Regions from separate parts of the Streptomyces sp. NPDC049627 genome, predicted to be linked through region 1. Evidence: predicted binding sites of a transcription regulator. Region 1 holds the regulator's gene; the other holds the start of a gene.
The links. Region 1 encodes HrcA, which represses chaperone genes, less so after heat shock. Its sites were predicted from a motif close to TTNGCACTCNGNNNNNCNGAGTGCNAA; they were not measured.
Positions count from the first base shown of each region.

Region 2: groL (chaperonin GroEL) is a predicted target of HrcA. The motif match lies at 9,380-9,406, and genes of this name have one in related genera.

Region 1 is NZ_JBITLW010000024.1:70,847-82,101, forward strand. It holds gene ACIBU0_RS43150 (SpoIIE family protein phosphatase) at 1-1,974, shown strand, start outside; gene hemW (radical SAM family heme chaperone HemW) at 2,728-3,960, shown strand; gene ACIBU0_RS43160 (Uma2 family endonuclease) at 4,064-4,654, shown strand; gene ACIBU0_RS43165 (DUF3097 domain-containing protein) at 4,632-5,447, opposite strand; gene ACIBU0_RS43170 (MBL fold metallo-hydrolase) at 5,490-6,233, opposite strand; gene hrcA (heat-inducible transcriptional repressor HrcA) at 6,397-7,413, shown strand; gene dnaJ (molecular chaperone DnaJ) at 7,414-8,550, shown strand; gene ACIBU0_RS43185 (nitronate monooxygenase) at 8,641-9,726, shown strand; gene ACIBU0_RS43190 (16S rRNA (uracil(1498)-N(3))-methyltransferase) at 9,723-10,463, shown strand; gene ACIBU0_RS43195 (VOC family protein) at 10,480-10,872, shown strand; gene ACIBU0_RS43200 (hypothetical protein) at 11,107-11,255, shown strand, end outside.
Region 2 is NZ_JBITLW010000006.1:144,173-155,427, forward strand. It holds gene nagA (N-acetylglucosamine-6-phosphate deacetylase) at 1-171, opposite strand, end outside; gene ACIBU0_RS17740 (ROK family protein) at 276-1,220, opposite strand; gene ACIBU0_RS17745 (ABC transporter substrate-binding protein) at 1,319-2,611, shown strand; gene ACIBU0_RS17750 (DUF3263 domain-containing protein) at 2,641-2,886, shown strand; gene otsB (trehalose-phosphatase) at 3,101-3,973, shown strand; gene ACIBU0_RS17760 (trehalose-6-phosphate synthase) at 3,961-5,463, opposite strand; gene ACIBU0_RS17765 (glucosyl-3-phosphoglycerate synthase) at 5,571-6,515, opposite strand; SAM riboswitch class I at 6,676-6,842, shown strand; gene thrC (threonine synthase) at 6,861-8,144, shown strand; gene ACIBU0_RS17775 (MoaD/ThiS family protein) at 8,253-8,528, shown strand; gene ACIBU0_RS17780 (cold-shock protein) at 8,971-9,177, shown strand; gene groL (chaperonin GroEL) at 9,534-11,156, shown strand; gene ACIBU0_RS17790 (class I SAM-dependent methyltransferase) at 11,234-11,255, opposite strand, start outside.

The DNA.
Region 1 (11,255 bases):
GTGCACGCCGGCACCGATGTCGAGCTCACCTGCCGGCTGGAGGAGGACACCGGCGCCCTCCTCGTCGAGGTGCTGGACCACCACCCCTCGCGCGCCCCGCGCGACGGCGAGGTCGACGCGCCGTACGAGACACCGGAGTACGGCCGCGGCCTGCGGCTGGTGTCCCGGCTCGCCGAGTCCTGGGGCGTCACCTACCGCACCGGCGCCAAGACCGTGTGGGCGCGGCTGCCCGCCGAGGACCCCGTGGGGGCCAGGGACGACATCGAGGCGTACGCCGAGGAGCGTGCGCTGGAGCGCGGGTTGCGCGTCGCCGAGATCCTCGCGCCGGAGCCGCCGCCGCTTCCGGCGGCTCCCGCGGGGCCGGCTTCACTCGATCCGGGGGATCCTTCGGCGCCCGCGCACCACGACGACCGTTCCGCGCCGCTCGGGTACGGGGACATCGTCCAGGAGCCGGGATCTCCGGAGCGCCCAGAGCACCCGGAGCACCCGGAGCACCTGGGGCATCCAGAGCACCTAGGGCACCCAGAGCCCCTGGAGCCCCTGGATCACCTGGGGCGCCTAGGACATCTCGGACACCAGGCACGCCAGGCACACCCGGCACACCCGGCGTATCCCCACCGCCCCGGGCACGAGAGGGACTGGCTCAACCGGGGTGCCCTCTCCTTCCTCGCCGAGGCCTCCGACCTGCTCGCCGGACAGCTCGACGAGAACCTGGTTGCCGCGCTGGCCGGCCAGCTGATCGTGCCTCGGCTGGCGGACTGGTGCGCCGTGTGGCTGGAGGACGAGGTCGCCGGGCGCTGGGGGTACCCCCTGTCCGGCGAGCCCGGAGGCTGGGGCGAGCGGCCGGTGGACGGCGCCGCGGGAGCCGGGCCCCGGCTCGCCCGCGTCTGGCACGGCTCCGAGAACCTCATCGAGGAACTCCGCCGCGCCCTGGAGAAGGAGCCACCGCTTCCCCCCGACCACCACCGCACCGGCCCGGTCCCGTATCCCTGGCCCGGTGAGGCGCTCGGCGAACGCGGGGTCCGCGGCACCGCGCTCGCGTACCGCCTGATCGCGGGTGGGCGCCCGCTGGGCACGCTGGTCATCGGCCGGGCCGGCCTCGACCGCTTCCCCGACGAGGTCACCGGGCTCGTCGAGGACCTCAGCCGCCGGGTGGCCCTCGCCATCGGCGCGGCCCGCCAGTACGCCCGGCAGGTCACCATCAGCCGGGTCCTGCAACGCGGACTGCTGCCCGGCGCGGTCGCGAAGATCCCGGGGGTGGCCAGCGCCCTGGTGTACGAGCCGTGCGACAAGGGCGGTCCGAGCGGCGACTTCTACGACCTCTTCCCGGCCGGCGACGGCCGCTGGTGCTTCGCCATCGGCGACGTCCAGGGCAAGGGCCCCGAGGCGGCCGTGGTGATCGGCATCGCACGCCCCTGGCTGCGGCTGCTCGCCCGGGAGGGCTACCGCGTCGCCGACGTCCTCGACCGCCTCAACCAGCTCCTCCTGGACGACGCCACGGAGGCCGCCGACGCCGCCGCCCGGGCACTGGTCGGTCCGGCCCCGCCCGGTGACGGCCCGCAGACCCGCTTCCTGTCCTTGCTGTACGGCGAACTGACGCCCTTCGACGGAGGCATCCGCTGCACCCTCGCCTCCGCAGGGCACCCCCTGCCGCTCCTGCTCGGCGCCGGCGGCGAGGTCCACACCGCCGCGCAGCCCCAGACCCTGCTCGGGGTCGTCGAGGACGCGACATACACGAGCGAGACCTTCGAGCTGCGCTCCGGCGACACCCTGCTGTGCGTGACCGACGGGGTGACCGAGCGGCGCAGCGGCTCCCGCCAGTTCGACGACGGCGACGGCCTCGCCACCGCGCTCGCCGGGTGCGCGGGCCTGAACGCCGAGCTGATCGCGGAACGCATCCGCAGACTGGTCCACGAGTTCGGCGGCCGCCCACCGGAGGACGACCTCGCGCTGCTGGTGCTGCAGGCCGAGTAGCGGGGGCCGTAGGGGCGCGCGGGGCGATTTCGGGGAGTTCCGGTTGCGTGGCGCGGTCGGCGGGCACGCCCGGTCCGCGCATGGCGGGCGGCCGCCGTGCGCCTCAGTTCCGTCGCCCCCGAGTTTGGAGGGGTACGCGCGCGTGGCGGCGGTCTGGGAGCACGCGCGCGTGCCGGTTTCTGGGGGGGGGGGGGGGACTCGTGGGTGGTCTCCGGGGAGTATGCGCGCGGCCTGACATACGTGCCTGAGTCGGCGTGCGCGCGGGTGGCGGGGTTCATGGCGCGTACGCGCGCGTGGCGCCGGTTTCGGGGGAGTTCCGGCGGGTGGCGCGGTGGGCGGGCGAGGCTCGGTCCGGGCATAGCGGGCGGCCGCCGTGCGCCTCAGTTCCGTCGCCCCCGAGTTTCGACGGGTACGTGCGCGTGGCGGCGGTCTGGGAGCACGCGCGCGTGCCGGTTTCTTGGGGGGGACTCGTGGGTGGTCTCCGGGGAGTATGCGCGCGGCCTGACGTACGTGCCTGAGTCGGCGTGCTCCGGGCATGGCGGGCGGGCGCCGTGCGCCTCAGTTTCGGCGCCCCCGAACGTCCGGGGGAGTGCGCGCGCGGCCTGACATACGTGCCTGAGTCGGCGTGCTCCGGGCATGGCGGGCGGTCGCCGTGCGCCTCAGTTTCGGCGCCCCCGAACGTCCGGGGGAGTGCGCGCGGCCTGACATCCGTGCCCGAGTCGCCGTACGCGCGCGTGCTGGACAATAGAACCCATGCCTTCCGCACTCCCCGACGGCGAGCCCGTCCCCGCCGACGGCGCGTTGCCCGTGCACGCGCTCGCCGGGTCCGCCGACCGACCCCTCGGCTTCTATCTGCACGTCCCGTACTGCGCGACCCGCTGCGGCTACTGCGACTTCAACACCTACACGGCGACCGAACTGCGCGGCACGGGCGGAGTGCTGGCGTCCCGCGACAACTACGCCGAGACCCTCGTCGACGAGATCCGCCTCGCCCGCAAGGTCCTCGGCGACGACCCGCGCGAGGTCCGCACGGTCTTCGTGGGCGGCGGTACGCCCACCCTGCTGGCCGCCGGCGATCTCGTACGGATGCTCGGGGCGATCCGCGACGAGTTCGGGCTGGCGCCGGACGCGGAGATCACGACCGAGGCCAACCCGGAGTCGGTGGACCCGGCGTATCTGGCCACCCTCCGCCAGGGCGGCTTCAACCGGATCTCCTTCGGCATGCAGAGCGCGAAGCAGCATGTGCTGAGGGTCCTGGACCGTACGCACACGCCGGGCCGTCCGGAGGCGTGCGTGGCGGAGGCCCGTGCGGCCGGTTTCGAGCATGTGAACCTGGACCTGATCTACGGCACGCCGGGGGAGTCCGACGACGACTGGCGGGCCTCGCTGGAGGCGGCGCTCGGCGCGGGGCCGGACCACATCAGCGCGTATGCCCTGATCGTCGAGGAGGGCACGCAGCTGGCCCGCCGTATCCGTCGCGGCGAGGTGCCGATGACGGACGACGACGTGCACGCGGACCGGTACCTGATCGCGGAGTCGGCGCTGTCGGAGGCGGGCTTCGAGTGGTACGAGGTCTCGAATTGGGCCACGTCGGAGGCCGGGCGGTGCCTGCACAACGAGCTGTACTGGCGGGGCGCGGACTGGTGGGGTGCGGGTCCTGGAGCGCACTCGCACGTGGGCGGAGTGCGCTGGTGGAACGTCAAGCATCCGGGGGCGTACGCGGCGGCACTGGCGGAGGGGCGGTCGCCGGGGGCTGGGCGTGAGCTGCTGTCCGAGGAGGACAGGAGGGTCGAGCGGATCCTGCTGGAGCTGCGGCTTCGAGAGGGGGCGCCCTTGGAACTGCTGCGGGAGGAGGGGCTTGCGGCTTCTCGGCGGGCGCTGGCGGATGGGCTGCTGCAGGAGGGGCCGTATGCGGAGGGGCGTGCGGTGCTGACGTTGCGGGGGCGGTTGCTGGCGGATGCGGTGGTGCGGGATCTGGTGGACTGATCACTCGGGTGGGTGAATCGGTGCGGGAGGCCGGTTCGGTCCCTAACCTGATTCGTACGCTGCCCCCGTAAGCGACGGTGGCAGAAACCGGAGGGCTGCGGAGATGACCGCTGTGGACGACCGACCGATGACCACCGACATCGTGAAGTTCTTCGAGAACTTTGAGGTTCCCGAGGGATTCAAAGTCGAGCTCCTCCGGGGGGAAATCGTGATGATGGCGGGGCCGGACGTGGCCCACAACGACATCGTGGAGGCGGTTGTGGACCAGATCCCCCGCCAGCGCTGGCGGCGGCTCCAGACCCAGGACATCGCCATCCTTGAGGAGACGAGTGAGCCGCAGCCGGACCTTGTGGTGCTTGAGCGGGGCACCGGACCAGGTCAGGGAAGGCTGATGCCGTCCGAGGTCATCACGATGCTCGTAGAGGTCGTTTCCAAGACGAGCGTAGACCGCGACTACGGAGTCAAGCGCTCGATCTACGCAGCGGCGAAGGTACCCGCGTACTTGATCATCGATCCCATCATGGCGCAGTGCGTACTGCTTACTGAACCGACGGGCCACGGCGAGAACGCGGACTATCGCCGTCAGCGGATCACCAAGTTCGGCGACCTCACGCCGTTGGAGCCCATCAACATCGAACTGGACACCAGCGAATTCGCCACCTACGAGAAGGTCAGGCCCCACCGCTATCCGTGACGAAGTCGATCAGCTCCTCCACCCGCCCCAACAACTCCGGCTCCAGGTCCTTGTAAGACCCCACCCGCCCCAGAATCGCCTGCCACACCGCCCCGGTGTTCTCCGACGGCCACCCCAGCGCCCGGCACACCCCCGTCTTCCAGTCCTCCCCGCGCGGCACCCGCGGCCACCCCGGGATCCCCAGTGACGACGGCTTCACCGCCTCCCAGATGTCGATGTACGGGTGGCCCACGACCAGGGCGTGCTCACTCGTCACCGCCTGCGCGATCCGCCACTCCTTCGTGCCCGGCACGAGGTGGTCGACCAGCACCCCCAGCCGCGCGTCAGGCCCCGGGGCGAAGTCGGCCACGATCGACGGCAGGTCGTCGACGCCCTCCAGGTACTCCACCACCACGCCCTCGACGCGCAGGTCGTCGCCCCACACCTTCTCGACCAGCTCGGCGTCGTGGCGGCCCTCCACGTAGATACGGCCGGCGCGGGCCACGCGCGCGCGTGCGCCGGGAACGGCGACCGAACCGGATGCCGTACGGGTGGGACGTACCGGAGCCGCGCCCGACGGGCGTACGAGGGTCACCACCTTCCCCTCCAGCAGGAAGCCGCGCGGCTCCAGCGGGAACACCCGGTGCTTGCCGAAGCGGTCCTCCAGCGTGACCGTGCCGGCCTCGCAGCGGATCACCGCGCCGCAGAAACCGGTGCCGGGCTCCTCCACCACGAGGCCCGGTTCCGCCGGGACCTCGGGGACGGGCTTGGGCTTCTTCCAGGGCGGGGTCAGGTCGGCGGAGTACTGGCGCATTCGAGTGACGATAGGAGAAGCCCGGTCGTCATGGAGCGCAGATCAGTGCGACACGCCGAAGCGGGCGGCCAGGGCGTCGCGCTGGCGCCGTACGAACTCCGCGTCCACCACCGCTCCGTGACCGGGCACGTACAGCGCGTCCTCGCCGCCCAGGTCCAGCAGGCGGTCGAGGGCGGCCGGCCAGTGGGACGGTACGGCGTCGGGGCCGGCCTGCGGTTCGCCGGACTCCTCCACCAGGTCGCCGCAGAAGACCACCTCCCGGTCGCCGGGGACCGCGCCCGGCACGAGCACCACCAGGTCGTGGGCCGTGTGCGCCGGACCCACGTTCGCCAGCAGGACCTGACGGCCGCCGTCCAGGTCGAGGGTCCACTCGCCGCTCACCTGGTGGCTGGGGCGGATCAGGGCGTCCACGGCCTCCTCCGCCGACGCCGGGTCCAGGCCGTTGCCCACCGCGTCCGCGCGCAGCTCCTCGCGCGCGTGCCGCGCCTCGACCACCGTGTCCATGCCCACCGCACCGAAGATCTCCGCCCCCGCGAACGCCGCCGACCCGAAGACATGATCGAAGTGGGGATGCGTCAGCGCGAGATGAGTCACACCGTGACCCGCGAGCCACTGCGCCTGCGTACGCAACCGCGCGCCCTCCGCGAGGCTCGACCCGGCGTCGACGACCAACGCGGTGCCGTCCCCGACGACCAGCCCCGCCGTGCAGTCCCACCCCGGAAGCCGGCACCGGCCGACCCCGGCCGCCAGCCGCTCCCATCCCAGCTCTTCCCAAGTCACCGTCATACCGCGACGCTAGCCAAGACAGCATGTCCGGGCACGGCGGTACCGGACCGGCCTTGCCCGGGGCGTACCCCACCGCCGTACACTGGCCGGGGACGGCTGGCACTCGGGCGGACAGAGTGCCAGGCAAGGTGCGAACGGAACGACCTCTGGAGGTGTGCGCGGGATGCTGAGTGAACGCAGGCTTCAGGTGTTGCGCGCCATCGTCCAGGACTACGTCGGGACGGAGGAGCCGGTCGGCTCCAAGGCGCTCACCGAGCGGCACAACCTCGGCGTCTCGCCGGCGACCGTCCGCAACGACATGGCGGCCCTGGAGGACGAGGGCTACATCGCCCAGCCGCACACCAGCGCCGGCCGGATCCCGACCGACAAGGGCTACCGGCTGTTCGTCGACAAGCTCGCCGGCGTCAAGCCGATGAGCCCGCCGGAGCGGCGCGCCATCCAGAACTTCCTGGAAGGCGCCGTAGACCTCGATGACGTGGTGGCCCGGACCGTACGGCTGCTCGCGCAGCTCACGCGGCAGGTCGCCGTCGTGCAGTACCCGTCGCTGACCCGGTCCACCGTCCGGCACGTCGAGCTGCTCTCGCTCGCACCCGCGCGCGTGATGCTCGTGCTGATCACGGACACCGGCCGGGTCGAGCAGCGGATGATCGACTGCCCGGCACCCTTCGGCGAGACCTCGCTCGCGGATCTACGCGCGCGGCTCAACAGCCGGGTCGCGGGTCGGCGCTTCACCGATGTGCCGATGCTCGTCGAGGATCTCCCCGAGGCCTTCGACCTGGAGGACCGCGGCACCGTCTCGACCGTGCTCTCCACCCTCCTGGAGACGCTCGTCGAGGAGAACGAGGAGCGGCTGATGATCGGCGGCACCGCCAATCTCACCCGCTTCGGACATGACTTCCCCCTCACCATCCGCCCCGTCCTGGAGGCACTGGAGGAGCAGGTCGTGCTCCTCAAGTTGCTGGGCGAGGCGAAGGATCCGGGCATGACCGTGCGCATCGGCCACGAGAACGCCCATGAGGGACTCAACTCCACGTCCGTGGTGTCGGTCGGCTACGGTTCGGGCGGCGAGGCAGTCGCCAAGCTCGGCGTGGTCGGACCGACCCGCATGGATTACCCGGGAACGATGGGAGCGGTACGCGCAGTGGCACGGTACGTCGGACAGATCCTGGCGGAGTCGTAAGTGGCCACGGACTACTACGCCGTTCTCGGCGTGCGTCGCGACGCGTCGCAGGAAGAGATCAAGAAGGCCTTCCGGCGGCTCGCCCGCGAGCTGCACCCGGACGTCAACCCCGATCCGAAGACCCAGGAGCGGTTCAAGGAGATCAACGCCGCTTACGAGGTGTTGTCGGACCCGCAGAAGAAGCAGGTCTACGACCTCGGCGGCGACCCGCTGTCCCAGGCGGGCGGCGCGGGGGCCGGCGGCTTCGGCGCGGGCGGCTTCGGGAACTTCTCGGACATCATGGACGCGTTCTTCGGTACGGCGTCCCAGCGCGGTCCGCGCTCGCGCACCCGGCGCGGCCAGGACGCGATGATCCGGCTGGAGATCGAGCTCGACGAGGCGGCCTTCGGCACGACGAAGGACATCCAGGTCGACACAGCGGTCGTCTGCAACACCTGCAACGGTGAGGGGGCTGCCCCCGGCACCTCCGCGCAGACGTGTGACATGTGCCGCGGTCGCGGTGAGGTGTCGCAGGTGACGCGGTCCTTCCTGGGCCAGGTCATGACCTCGCGGCCGTGTCCGCAGTGCCAGGGCTTCGGGACGGTCGTGCCGACGCCGTGCCCCGAGTGTGCGGGGGACGGGCGCGTACGGTCCCGTCGGACCCTGACCGTCAAGATCCCGGCCGGTGTCGACAACGGCACGCGGATCCAGCTGGCCGGTGAGGGCGAGGTCGGGCCCGGTGGCGGGCCCGCCGGTGACCTGTACGTCGAGATCCACGAGGTCGCGCACCCCACCTTCCAGCGGCGCGGCGACGACCTGCACTGCACGGTGACGATCCCGATGACCGCGGCGGCTCTCGGTACGAAGGTGCCGCTGGAGACGCTGGACGGGCTGGAGGAGGTCGACATCCGGCCGGGCACGCAGTCCGGGCAGTCTATTCCGCTGCACGGGCGCGGTGTGACGCATCTGCGGGGTGGCGGGCGCGGTGACCTCATCGTGCACGTCGAGGTGACGACGCCGACCAAGCTCGACCCGGAGCAGGAGCGGCTGCTGCGGGAGCTGGCCAAGCTGCGGGGTGAGGAGCGGCCGCAGGGGCAGTTCCAGCCGGGGCAGCAGGGGTTGTTCTCGCGGCTGAAGGACGCGTTCAACGGTCGCTGACGGTACAGCCGTCGGCGCGAGGAACGCGTGGCCCGCGGCAAGGGGAAGGGCCGATTCGGACTTGTTCGGGGGACGTGACAACATGCCGTCATGTCCTCCGCACTGACCGATCTCTTTCCCCACCCGATCGTGCAGGCCCCCATGGCAGGCGGCGTCTCCGTGCCGCAGCTCGCCGCTGCCGTGTCCGACGCAGGTGGGCTGGGGTTTCTCGCCGCCGGGTACAAGACCGCCGACGGGATGTACCAGGAGATCAAGCAGCTGCGGGGGCTGACCGGCCGCCCCTTCGGGGTCAACCTGTTCATGCCGCAGCCGGAGTATGCCGACCCCGCCGCCGTCGACGTGTACGCCCATCAGCTGGCCGGCGAGGCCGGCTGGTACGACACCGAGCTGGGGGACCCGGACAGCGGGCGGGACGACGGGTACGAGGCCAAGCTCGCCGTACTGCTCGACAACCCGGTGCCGGTCGTCTCCTTCCACTTCGGCGTGCCCAGCAGTGACGTGCTGGAGTCCCTCCGGCGTGCCGGAACCTTCACCCTCGTCACCGCCACCACCCCCGACGAGGCCCTCGCCGTGCAGCGGGCCGGTGCCGACGCGGTGATCGTGCAGGGCGTCGAGGCGGGCGGGCACCAAGGGACGCACCGCGACACCCCCGAGACCGACGGCACCGGCATCGGGCTGCTGTCGCTCGTCGCCCAGGTCCGCGAGACCGTGAGCCTGCCCCTGGTCGCCGCCGGCGGCATCATGCGCGGCAGCCAGATCGCCGCCGCCCTCGCCGCCGGCGCCAGTGCCGCCCAGCTCGGGACCGCCTTCCTCGCCACCCCGGAGTCCGGCGCCAACGCCCTGCACAAGCAGGCGCTGACCAACCCCCTGTTCGTACGGACCGAGCTGACGCGCGCGTTCTCCGGGCGGCCCGCTCGGGGTCTCGTCAACCGCTTCATGCGCGAGCACGGGCCCTACGCCCCCGCCGCCTACCCCGAGATCCACCACCTCACCTCGCCTCTGCGCAAGAAGGCCGCCGCGTCCGGCGACGCGCAGGGCATGGCCCTGTGGGCCGGGCAGGGGCACCGGATGGCCCGTGAACTGCCCGCGGGACAGCTGGTGGAGGTGCTGGCCGCCGAGCTGGACGCGGCGGCGACAGCGTTGTCCGCCTTTCCCCACGGGGGTGCGGGGCGATGACGGCACCCGTTTTCCTGGTCGAGCACCTCGACGCCGGCCGCGGCGGGCGGTACGTCCTCGACGGGCCCGAGGGGCGGCACGCCGTCTCCGTCAAGCGGCTCAGGCCCGGGGAGAGTGTCGTCCTCACGGACGGCGACGGTCGCTGGGCCGAGTGCGAGGTCGTCGACACCGAGGGCAAGGACCGGCTGATCGTGGACATGGGGCCGGTCGCCGAGGAACCCCCGGAGTCGCCCCGTATCACCGTCGTCCAGGCCCTTCCCAAGGGCGACCGCGGCGAGCTCGCCGTCGAGACGATGACCGAGACCGGCGTCGACGCGATCGTGCCCTGGGCGGCCGCCCGGTGCATCACCCAGTGGAAGGGCGAGCGCGGCGCGAAGGCCCTCGGCAAGTGGCGGGCCACCGCCCGTGAGGCCGGCAAGCAGTCCCGGCGCGTGCGCTTCCCGGAGGTCGCGGACGCCGCCACGACCAAACAGGTTGCGGCACTTCTCGCCAAAGCCGACTTCGCCGCCGTACTCCACGAGAGCGGTGACGAGCCGCTGGCCACCGTCGACCTCCCCGCCGAGGGAGAGATCGTGCTCGTCGTCGGGCCCGAAGGGGGCGTGTCCCCCGAGGAGTTGGCGTTGTTCGAGGAGGCGGGGGCGAAGGCGTACGTCCTCGGCCGTACCGTGCTGCGTACGTCGACCGCCGGGACCGCCGCGGCCGCAGTGCTCCTCGCCCGCACCGGGCGCTGGTCCTGACACCGGAGGGGACACCTTGGAACTCGCACAAGTCCGGCTGCTCGTCAGCGACTTCGCCGCCTGCTACCGCTTCTACGCCGAAGTGCTCGGCCTCAAGCCCCAGTCGGGGGCGGAGAGCGGGCCGTACGAGAAGTTCAGCCCCACGGCCGGCTCGGCGGGCATCGCCCTCCAGGACCGGGCCATGATGGCCGAGGTCCTGGGCGAGCTCGGTGACGAGGCCACCGGCCATCGCTCCCTGGTGGTGCTGCGCGTGGACGACCTGGACGCCTACTGCGAGCAGATCACCTCCCGCGGCGCCACCCTCCTGCACGGCCCCGCACCCATGACCGACCGGATGCGGGTCGCCCACCTCAAGGACCCGGAGGGGAACCTGGTGGAACTGCAGGAGTGGCTGCTGCTGCGCGGCTGAGGACGGCGTCGAACAGCTCCCAGCCGTCCAACTCCCCGGGTCCGTTCAGGTCGAGCAGCTTCCCGGGGCCGGTCGCCACACCTTCCAGCGCCAGGTCGAGGCCGCAGTCGGCGGTCCTTCCGCAACGGTCCTCCGGTCAGGGTCGGTCGGGCGACCTCGACGGTGACGTAAGTGGGCCGGGAGTGGCCGTATGCGCTCTACCGCGGCGGCCGGGACGGTGGCAGGCTGCCCTCCATGGGGGCGTTCAGGAGCATTTGGGGCCGCACGCGAGTGACGCGTGCGGCAGGCGTGGCGGGGCTCGCCGTGGTCGCCGTCGGCGGGGCGGTCGCCTGTGATCCGGGCGGGTTGAACAGTGCGACCGTGGCGTTCACGACCGACCAGAC
Region 2 (11,255 bases), on a different contig from region 1:
CGTGCCCGACGTGAACGAGGCTCCGCCGCCGCCGTGGTTGTGGATGTCCACGAAACCCGGTACCAGCCAATGGTCGGTGAGGTCCATGCGGTGGGCGTTCTCCGGGGCTGTGCCGGTGATCCGGGTGCCGTCGACGATCACTTGCGCGTCTTTGGCGGTTCCTGTGGGCATGACCACGTTGGCGCCGGAGAGAATCAGGGGCGCTTTGCCCGTCGCGGGGTGCGGGTTCGTCGTGGCTGGTCGCGCAGTTCCCCGCGCCCCTAGGTCCGCTGCCATCAGGGAGATACCTCCGTACGGTCGGTGTGGTCGAGGAGATCCCAGGCCAGGAGGCCGGCACCGAGGCAGCCGGCCGTGTCCCCAAGGGCCGCAGGAACGATCTCCGGCAGCTTCTGGAACGTGACCCGCCGCCGGACTGCCTCCCGCAGCGGTGTGAACAAGGTTTCCCCCGCCTCGGCAAGGCCGCCACCGATGATCAATATCCGTGGGTCCAGCAGGGTGAGCGCGGTGACCAGGCCGTCGGCTAGGGCGTCGACGGACTCCTGCCAGACCCGTACGGCGTTCGGGTCGCCGGACGCGACGGCCTTCGCGCAGTCCGTGGCGTCCGCCTCCGGGTCCCCGCAGGCGGCGGCCCACGCCTCGCTGACCGCCGCCGCGGACGCGAACCGCTCCAGACAGCCGCGCTGCCCGCAGGGGCAGGGGGCCCCGCCGGGGCGTACGACGATGTGGCCGATCTCGCCCGCGAAGCCGTGCGCCCCCGCCTCCACCCGGCCGTCGACGCCGAGCGCGCCCGCGATGCCGGTGCCGAGGGCCACGAACAGGTAGCGGTCGGCGCCCTTGCCCGCGCCGACCCGGCCTTCCGCCAGGCCTCCGGTGCGTACGTCGTGGCCGAGGGCGACGGGAGTGCCGGCAAGGCGTTCGGTGAGCAGTTCGCGCAGAGGCACGTCCCGCCAGCCCAGGTTGGCGGCATAGGCGGCGATGCCGCGCTCCGCGTCGACGATGCCGGGCACGGCGACGCCGACGGCGGACGCGGGCTCGCCGAAGCGCTGTTCGCCGTACGCGCGCAGCTCGGCGGCGAAGTCGAGGATGCCCTCGACGACCGCGTCCGGTCCGCGCTCGCGTCCGGTCGGGCGGCGGGCCTGGTGGAGCAGCTCGGTGTCCGCCCCCGCCAGGGCGGCCTTCATCCCGGTGCCGCCCACATCGAGGGCGATGACGTGTCTCACAGGGGACAGTGTGGCTTGCGCACCCGCGAGAGGTCTAGTCCACTTACGTGGTGTAGACCTTAGGGGGCAATATGTATGACGTTTCGAAAGTTTCGAACATGGGTGTGGGGCGGTTTTGCGTGCAGCGGCGTAGGCGTACGGGAACGATCGCAGGGGTGGCCGTGCTGGGCCTCACGGCGGTTCTGGGCGGGTGCGGGGTGACCGGCGGTTCGGACGAGGTGACCCTGAAGCTGGTGGCCGCCGACTACGGCGACAGCGCCGCGAACAGCTCCGAGAAGTACTGGGGCAAGCTCGTCAAGGCGTACGAGTCCGAGCACCCCGGCGTACACATCGATGTCACCGTGTACTCCTGGAACGACGTCGACGCCAAGGTCAAGGAGATGGTCGACGCCGGGAACGCGCCGGACATGGCCCAGATCGGCGCGTACGCCGACTACGCCGCGAAGGACCTCCTCTACCCGGCGGACGACCTGCTCTCCATCCCCGTCCAGGCGGACTTCCTCCTGCAGCTCGCGGAGGCGGGGCAGGTCAGCGGGGAGCAGTACGGCATTCCGTTCGCCTCCTCCACACGCCTGCTCTTCTACAACAAGAGCCTCTTCGAGAAGGCCGGCATCACCCCGCCGACCACCTGGAAGGAGCTGGCCGCCGCCGCCGCGGCGCTCAAGGCGGAGGGCGTGAAGTACCCGTACGCGCTGCCGCTCGGTCCCGAGGAGGCGCAGGCCGAGACGATGCAGTGGCTGCTCAGCGGCGGGGGCGGCTACACCGACGCCGACCTCGGCACGTACAGCATCGACTCCACGGACAATGTCGCCACCTTCAGCTGGCTCAAGGACAACCTGGTCGGCAAGCGGCTCACCGGGCCGGTGGCGCCGGGTGAGCTCAACCGGGCCGACGCGTTCTCCGCCTTCGCGGCCGGGGACGTCGGCATGCTCAACGGGCATCCCTCCCTGATGCGGATCGCGCAGCAGAAGGGCGTGAAGTTCGGCATGGTGCCGATGCCCGGGCTGCAGGGGCCCACCAAGGTGTCCATGGGTGTGGCCGACTGGATGATGGCCTTCAAGCAGAACGAGCATGCCGAGCAGGTGGGCGAGTTCCTCGACTTCGTCTACGACAAGGAGAACGTCCTGGACTTCTCCCGGGAGTACGACCTGCTTCCCGTCACGACCTCCGCGTCCGAGGTGATGACCGCGGCCAAGGAGGACGCCGACCTCAAGCCCTTCCTGGAGGAGCTGCCGGGCTCCGAGCTCTACCCGGTCGGCCGGACCTCCTGGGCTGCGGTCAGCGCGGACATCAAGAAGCGGATCGGCAGGACGGTCGCGGCCGGGGGCAGTCCGTCGGTGATCCTGGGGGAGCTGCAGTCGACGGCTACGCGGGTGGAGAGCGCCGAGTAGTGTCGGTGGCCGGGGTTACGGTTCGACTCATGGACCACGACCAGCACCCGTCCGGCCTCGCCGAGCGCGAGCGAGCCGTCCTTGCCCTGGAACGCCGGGGTTTTGCGGGGCCCGGTGCGAAGGAGCGAGCGATACGTGAGGAACTGGGGCTGGCCCCCGTCCGCTACTACCAGCTCCTGAACGCCCTGCTGGACGATCCGCGGGCGCTGGCCCACGACCCGGTGACGGTGAACCGGTTGCGGCGGGTACGGGAGGCACGACGGTCGGAGCGCTGACGACCGGCTACGGGCCGAGCATTTCCTCGCCCCCGCCGCCCCTACCCGTCCCATCCCTGGGGGCTGCGCCCCCAGACCCCCGCTTCGGCCCTGAAGGGGCCTCGTCCTCAAACGCCGGACGGGCTGGTGAGTCAGCCCCTCCGGCGTTTGAGGAGCGGGGGTCCAGGGGGCGGAGCCCCTTCGGGATGGGAATGGGGATGGATAGGGTCGGCGTATGGGCAGTCACAAGGATCTGACCGACTCGGACTCGACCGACTCCATGGACCCCCTGCCGACCCCCGCCACCCGGCCCGGCCGCGACGGACTGGCCGCCATCCTCGCGCGGCCCGCCCGGGCGCTGGTCGCGCTCGACTTCGACGGAACCCTCGCACCGATCGTGCCGGACCCCGAGCAGGCCCGGGCCCACCCCGACGCGCTGCCGGCGCTGGCCGCGCTCGCCCCGAAGGTGGCCGCCGTGGCGGTGATCACCGGGCGGCCGGCCGACGTGGCCGTACGGTACGGCGGATTCGCGGGCGTACCGGGGCTGGAGCATCTCGTCGTGCTCGGGCACTACGGCGCCGAGCGCTGGGACGCCGTCAGCGGCGAGGTCTCCGCACCCGACCCGCACCCCGGCGTCGCGGCCGTCCGCGCCGAACTGCCGGGGCTGCTCGCGAGCATCACGCAGGGCACCTGGATCGAGGACAAGGGCCATGCCGTCGCCGTGCACACGCGCCGCGCGGCCGATCCGCAGGGCACCTTCGACACCCTCCGCGCCCCGCTCACCGACCTCGCCACCCGCAACGGCCTCATCGTCGAACCGGGCCGCATGGTCCTCGAACTCCGCCCACCCGGCATGGACAAGGGCGTGGCGCTGAGCGAATACGTCCGCGAACTCGGCGCCGAGTCCGTCCTCTACGCCGGCGACGACCTCGGCGACCTCCCCGCCTACGCCGCCGTCGGCGAACTCCGCTCCGACGGCACCCCCGGCCTCCTGGTCTGCAGCGGCAGCGAGGAGGTCACCGAGCTGTCCGAGCAGGCGGATCTCGTGGTCGACGGCCCGGAGGGGGTCGTACGGCTGTTGCGGACGATCGCCGCTCACTCGGACTGATCGGGGTCCTCGTCCAGCGCGTGCAGCTGGTCCAGGAACCACTGGGCCGGCGGCAGCGCGGTCGCGGCCGCGGCCAGCCGCTTCGACCGCTCCGCCCGTTCCTCCGGCCGCATCGACAACGCCTCGTGCAGGGCCCGCGCCGTGTCCATCACGTCGTACGGGTTCACGGTGATCGCGTCCTCACCCAGCTCCGCGAAGGCCCCGGCCTCCCGCGACAGCACCAGCGCGCACCCCTGGTCGGAGACGACCGGCACCTCCTTCGCGACGAGGTTCATGCCGTCCCGGACGGGGTTCACCAGGGCCACGTCCGCCAGCCGGTACGCGGCCAGGGAGCGCGCGAAATCGTCCTTGACGTGGAGGACGACGGGTGTCCAGCCCGGCGTCCCGTACTGCGAGTTGATCTCCTCCGCCAGGCGCTGCACTTCTGCCGTGTAGTCGCGGTAGACCGCCAGGTCCTGCCGTGACGGGTACGCGAAGGCCACATGCACCACCCGCTCGCGCCACTCGGGGTGGTCGTCGAGCAGCTGCCGGTAGGCCAGCAGGCCGCGCACGATGTTCTTGGACAGCTCGGTCCGGTCCACCCGCACGATCGTCTTGCGGGCACTCCCGTCCGGCGCCTCGCCGATCTCCCGCCGCAGCGCCACCATCCGCTCCTCGACGTCCGGGCGGCGGGAGCGGTCGCGCAGGAACTCGGCGTCGGCACCCAGCCCGTGCACCCCGATCCAGGTGGTGCTCAGGGGCGGCCCGCCGGTCGGGGTGTGCTCGATGTGCTGCGGCCGGCTCGGCACGGGGGAGTACACGAAGATCCGCTCGCCATCGATCTCGTTCGCACAGGCCATGAAGCCGAACGCCCACCGCCAGGTCAGGAACCCCAGCCGGTCGGCGCCCAGCATGCCCCACACCAGTTGCGCCCGGATGTCGTCGGGCAGCATCCGGAAGTACTCCGCCGGCGCCCACGGCGTGTGCGAGAAGTGGCCGATCCGCAGGTCGGGGCGGAGTTCCCGCAGCATCCCCGGCACCAGGCACAGGTGATAGTCCTGCACCAGCACCGCCGCCCCCGGCGCCGCCTGCCCGGCCAGCGCCTCGGCGAAGGCGCGGTTGTACGTCTCGTACGACGCCCACTGGCGCCGGAACTCCGCGTCGAAGACCGGCTCCAGCGGCGTCTGGTAGAGCATGTGGTGGACGAACCAGAGGACCGAGTTGGCGATGCCGTTGTAGGCGTCGGCGTGCACGTCGGCCGGGATGTCCAGCATCAGCACGCCGTCCTCGCCGACCCCGCGCCGCACCGCCTCGCGGTCACCGTCGGACAGTGCCGAGCACACCCATAGGGCGCCGGCGTCCGGCCCGATCGCCGACAGCCCGGAGACGACTCCGCCGCCTCCTCTTCTGGAGTGCAGCGAGCCGTCGTCGCGCACTTCGTACGAGACCGGGCCTCGGTTCGACGCGACCAGCACCTTGGCAGCACCCTGCGCATCCTGCGTGGTAGCCATACGCCTCAACCTAGCCCGGCCCCGAAACGCTCAAACGTGCGGTTCCGCTCAGTGGCGGGTTCCGCATACGGCCGGATCATGACCGGAATACAGCCCGTACCGGGACGTCACGCGACCTTCCGCGTCGCGTACTCCGCGATCTCCACCATCGGCGGCCGTTCCTCCGTGTCCACGGAGTACGTGCGCGGCTCGAACCCGTCCTCGCCCCGCTCGAACTGGGTGAGGGAGGGCCGGATCAGATGCCCGCGAGCCAGTCGCAGCTGGGCCGTGCGGTAGATCGCGGCGGACATCCGGCCGAGGGCCTGCCCGTCCTGGTGGCGGTGTTTGCGGACGCCCACGTCCACCTGGGCCAGGGCGTCCAGGCCCACCAGGTGCAGGGCGTCGACCAGCATGCCCAGCTCGACGCCGTACCCGACGGGGAACGGGAGCTGTTCCAGCAGGGAGCGGCGGGCCGCGTACTCGCCGCCGAGCGGCTGCACGAAACCGGCCAGCTGCGGCCAGTGCATGTTCAGCAGCGGGCGGGCCATGAGCTCCGTCACCCGGCCGCCCTGGCCGGCCGCCCCGCCGAGCGGACGGTCGTACATGCCCTTGACCAGGTCCACGTCGGGGTCGGTGAGCAGCGGGCCGACGATGCCGGAGACGAAGTCGGAGGAGAACTCCTTCAGGTCGGCGTCGATGAAACAGACGATGTCCCCGGTCGTGGCGAGCAGGGAGCGCCACAGGACCTCGCCTTTGCCGGGCACGGCCGGGATGCGCGGGAGGATCTCGTCCCGGTGCACCACGGTCGCGCCCGCGGCGGCGGCCACCTCGGAGGTGCGGTCGGTGGACCCCGAGTCGACGACGACGATCTCGTCGACCAGCGGAACCTGCTGCATGAGGTCGTGACGGATGACCGCGACGATGTCGCCGACCGTCTCCTCCTCGTTGAGCGCGGGCAGGACGACGGAGACCGACTGACCCGTACGCTGCTTGGCGGCCAGGATCTGGTGCAGCGGGCGATCGGTCACGGACCAGGAGCGGGTGCTCAGCCAGCGCTCGACTTCTTCCAGCACAGTCTGTGGCTCCTCACTGTTCGTGATCACATCTGCTAACCGTGTGATCCATCTCGCGGTTCGGACGACTATCTCAACTGTCCTGGCCTTCGGTTACAGTCTTGAACAACGCGGATGACCATCGCATGTCCGGGGTCAACCGTTGTTAACAACCACATACAGCTCATCCAGAGGGGCAGAGGGAAACGGCCCGATGAAGCCCCGGCAACCCTCCAGTCGGCTCTCGTAGCGATCGCCGCATCACCGTCGATCGGCTCCGCGAGGCTCCCGGCTAGGGAAGGTGCCAAATCCGTCTCACGGCGAGATGCGTCGTGAGGAAGATGAGGAGAAAGGGCCTCGCCTCACATGGCTGTGCAGACTGTTGCAAGCACCACCGATTCCACCGTAGACCTCGGTCCCGCCGCGGCGCTGTCCTGCCGCGAGTGCGGTCACCGCGTCCCGCTCGGCCCGGTCTTCGCGTGCGAGGAGTGTTTCGGCCCGCTGGAGATCGCGTACGACTTCTCGGCCTACGACACCGAGGAGCTCCGCAAGCAGATCGAGGCGGGACCCGCGAACATCTGGCGTTACGCCCCCCTGCTGCCCGTCCCCGCCGACGTGGCCGACAAGCCGAACCTCAACCCCGGCTGGACCAAGCTCGTCAAGGCCGACAACCTCGCGCGCGAGCTCGGCGTCACCGGCGGTTTGTATGTGAAGGACGACTCCGGTAACCCGACGCACTCCTTCAAGGACCGGGTGGTGGCCCAGGCGCTGGAGGCGGCGCGCGCCTTCGGCTTCACGACCCTCTCGTGCTCCTCGACCGGCAACCTCGCCGGCGCGGTGGGTGCCGCGGCGGCCCGCGCCGGCTTCCGGTCCTGCGTGTTCATCCCGCACGACCTGGAGCAGGGCAAGGTCGTCATGGCCGCGGTGTACGGCGGCGAGCTCGTCGGCATCGAGGGCAACTACGACGACGTGAACCGCTTCTGCTCCGAGCTGATCGGCGACCCGGCCGGCGAGGGCTGGGGCTTCGTCAACGTCAATCTGCGGCCGTACTACGCCGAGGGCTCCAAGACCCTGGCGTACGAGATCTGCGAGCAGCTCGGCTGGCAGCTCCCCGACCAGCTGGTCGTCCCGATCGCCTCCGGCTCCCAGCTCACGAAGATCGACAAGGGTCTGCAGGAGCTGATCAAGCTCGGGCTCGTCGAGGACAAGCCGTACAAGATCTTCGGCGCGCAGGCCGAGGGCTGCTCGCCGGTGTCCACCGCCTTCAAGGCCGGCCACGACGTGGTCCGCCCGCAGAAGCCGAACACCATCGCCAAGTCGCTGGCCATCGGCAACCCGGCCGACGGGCCGTACGTCCTGGACATCGCGCGCCGTACGGGCGGGTTCGTGGAGGACGTGACGGACGAGCAGGTCGTCGACGCGATCAAGGTTCTCGCCAGGACCGAGGGCATCTTCGCGGAGACCGCCGGTGGGGTGACCGTGGGTGTGACGCGCAAGCTGATCGAGAACGGTGTGCTCGACCCGACGAAGACGACGGTTGTGCTGAACACCGGCGATGGGCTCAAGACGCTGGACGCGGTGGCCGGTACGGGGCTTACTGCGACCATTCGTCCCAACCTGGACTCGTTCCGCGAGGCCGGACTCGCATAGTCGTTCGTCTGCGGGCCGGTGGGGGCTGGTCGCGCCCACGCGGCGAAGCCACAAATTGAACACAGCCCCGCGCCCCTTAGGCCTGTTCACCTGACCGGAGGTTCCATCGTGAGCGTCAACGTCCGCATCCCCACCATCCTGCGCACCTACACGGGTGGCCAGGCCGAGGTCGCCGCCGAGGGCGCGACCCTCGCCGAGGTCATCGCCGACCTGGAGAAGAACCACACGGGTATCGCGGCCCGCGTTCTCGACGACCAGGGCAAGCTGCGTCGGTTCGTCAACGTGTACGTCAATGACGACGACGTCCGTTTCGAGCAGGGGCTGGAGACGGCGACGCCTGACGGTGCCGGTGTCTCCATCATTCCGGCCGTCGCCGGCGGCTGACCGAATGACCGATCATTACCATCGGTAACACGAGTTACTGAGAGTTCATCGAATTGCCCCCTCCGTGAGAGAAGCGGAGGGGGCAATTCTGTGTGGTTGAGCGAGGTACAGTTGGGGAACGTGCCGCCGATCCGCAGGTCGGCAGCCCTTCATTTCTGCCGTATGCCCGACAAGAAGTAGCCAAAGTGTGCGGGTTTTTTGCGGCTTTTGTTCCCTTTGCCGGGTCCGACTTGACCTGAAGTCAGGGGAATTGTCCCCACATTCCCGACCGGTCGTGCCCGGATTTCTCGTCCGATTGACCTGTTGCAGACGGCAGTTGGGCAGATACATTCAGCCGCGGTCGACGCGTTCCGGCGCACGCCCCCGACCGATGGGGGGTGAGGTCTGACCCGGATCCGCGAAGTGTGGATCTGTGCAAGGGCCAGTAATAGGGGAGTTAGGCATGGCTCAGGGCACCGTCAAGTGGTTCAACGCGGAGAAGGGGTACGGCTTCATCGCGGTCGACGGTGGTGCGGATGTTTTCGTCCACTACAGCGCGATCCAGATGGACGGCTACCGCACCCTGGAGGAAGGTCAGCGGGTCGATTTTGAGATCTCGCAGGGCCAGAAGGGGCCGCAGGCGGACATGGTCCGTCTGGCGACCAGCTGAAGCACGCGTCGACTCAACTCAGCGACGTTCTTCTTCGAAGGGCTCGCACCTCCCGGGGTGCGGGCCCTTCGCCATGCCCGGGGCCGGCGGCCGTTCGGGATCCGTTCGGGACCTGCTCCGGGCCTGTTCGCGGGAGGCTGACGACCCCGCCCGATCCCCGAGAGCCGCTTGCACTCGCAGGGGGCGAGTGCTAATCATTGCGTTAGCACTCTGAAGGTGAGAGTGACAAAGAAGGACCGGGTCGGTGAGGCCCGCAGGCCAGGTGGGGCAAGGAACCACGAGGCATGCGTGCCGTCCGTCGCGGGCGCGGGCGCGGTCCGAAGGAATCACCCCCAGTCCTGGAGGGACCACTTCACATGGCCAAGATCATCGCGTTCGACGAGGAGGCGCGGCGCGGCCTCGAGCGCGGCATGAACCAGCTCGCGGACGCCGTCAAGGTGACGCTCGGCCCCAAGGGTCGCAACGTCGTCCTCGAGAAGAAGTGGGGCGCCCCCACGATCACCAACGACGGTGTCTCCATCGCCAAGGAGATCGAGCTCGAGGACCCGTACGAGAAGATCGGCGCCGAGCTGGTCAAGGAAGTCGCCAAGAAGACGGACGACGTCGCCGGTGACGGTACGACCACCGCGACCGTTCTCGCCCAGGCCCTGGTCAAGGAGGGTCTGCGCAACGTAGCCGCCGGCGCCAACCCGATGGCCCTCAAGCGCGGCATCGAGCGTGCCGTCGAGGCCGTCTCCGCCGCCCTGCTGGAGCAGGCGAAGGACGTCGAGACCAAGGAGCAGATCGCTTCCACGGCCTCCATCTCTGCCGCCGACACCCAGATCGGCGAGCTCATCGCCGAGGCGATGGACAAGGTCGGCAAGGAAGGCGTCATCACCGTCGAGGAGTCCCAGACCTTCGGTCTGGAGCTGGAGCTCACCGAGGGTATGCGCTTCGACAAGGGCTACATCTCGGCGTACTTCGCCACCGACATGGAGCGTATGGAGGCCGTCCTCGACGACCCGTACATCCTGATCGCCAACTCCAAGATCTCCTCGGTCAAGGACCTGCTCCCGCTGCTTGAGAAGGTCATGCAGTCGGGCAAGCCGCTGCTGATCATCGCCGAGGACGTCGAGGGCGAGGCCCTGTCGACCCTGGTCGTCAACAAGATCCGCGGCACCTTCAAGTCCGTCGCCGTCAAGGCCCCGGGCTTCGGTGACCGCCGCAAGGCCATGCTCGGCGACATCGCCATCCTCACGGGCGGCGAGGTCATCTCCGAGGAGGTCGGCCTCAAGCTGGAGAACGCCACCCTCGACCTCCTGGGCAAGGCCCGCAAGGTCGTCATCACCAAGGACGAGACCACCATCGTCGACGGTGCCGGCGCCAGCGAGCAGGTCGCGGGCCGCGTGAACCAGATCCGCGCCGAGATCGAGAACAGCGACTCGGACTACGACCGCGAGAAGCTGCAGGAGCGCCTGGCGAAGCTCGCCGGCGGTGTCGCGGTCATCAAGGCCGGTGCCGCCACCGAGGTGGAGCTCAAGGAGCGCAAGCACCGCATCGAGGACGCCGTGCGCAACGCCAAGGCGGCCGTCGAGGAGGGCATCGTCGCCGGTGGTGGCGTGGCCCTGCTGCAGGCTTCCGGTGTCTTCGAGAAGCTGGAGCTGGAGGGTGACGAGGCGACCGGCGCTGCCGCCGTCAAGCTCGCTCTTGAGGCCCCGCTGAAGCAGATCGCCGTCAACGCCGGCCTCGAGGGCGGCGTCGTGGTGGAGAAGGTCCGCAACCTCACCCCGGGTCACGGCCTCAACGCCGCGACCGGCGAGTACGTCGACCTGGTCGCCGAGGGCATCATCGACCCGGCGAAGGTGACGCGTTCCGCGCTGCAGAACGCCGCGTCGATCGCCGCGCTGTTCCTCACCACCGAGGCCGTCATCGCCGACAAGCCGGAGAAGGCCGCCGCGCCCGCCGGTGGCGGTATGCCGGGCGGTGACATGGACTTCTGATCGGCCTGACGGTTGATCAACGTCCTTACCGAGGGCGGCACTTCCTGCGCGGGCAGGGGGTGCCGCCCTCGGGCGTTTCAGCAGGGGTCGTAGTACGAG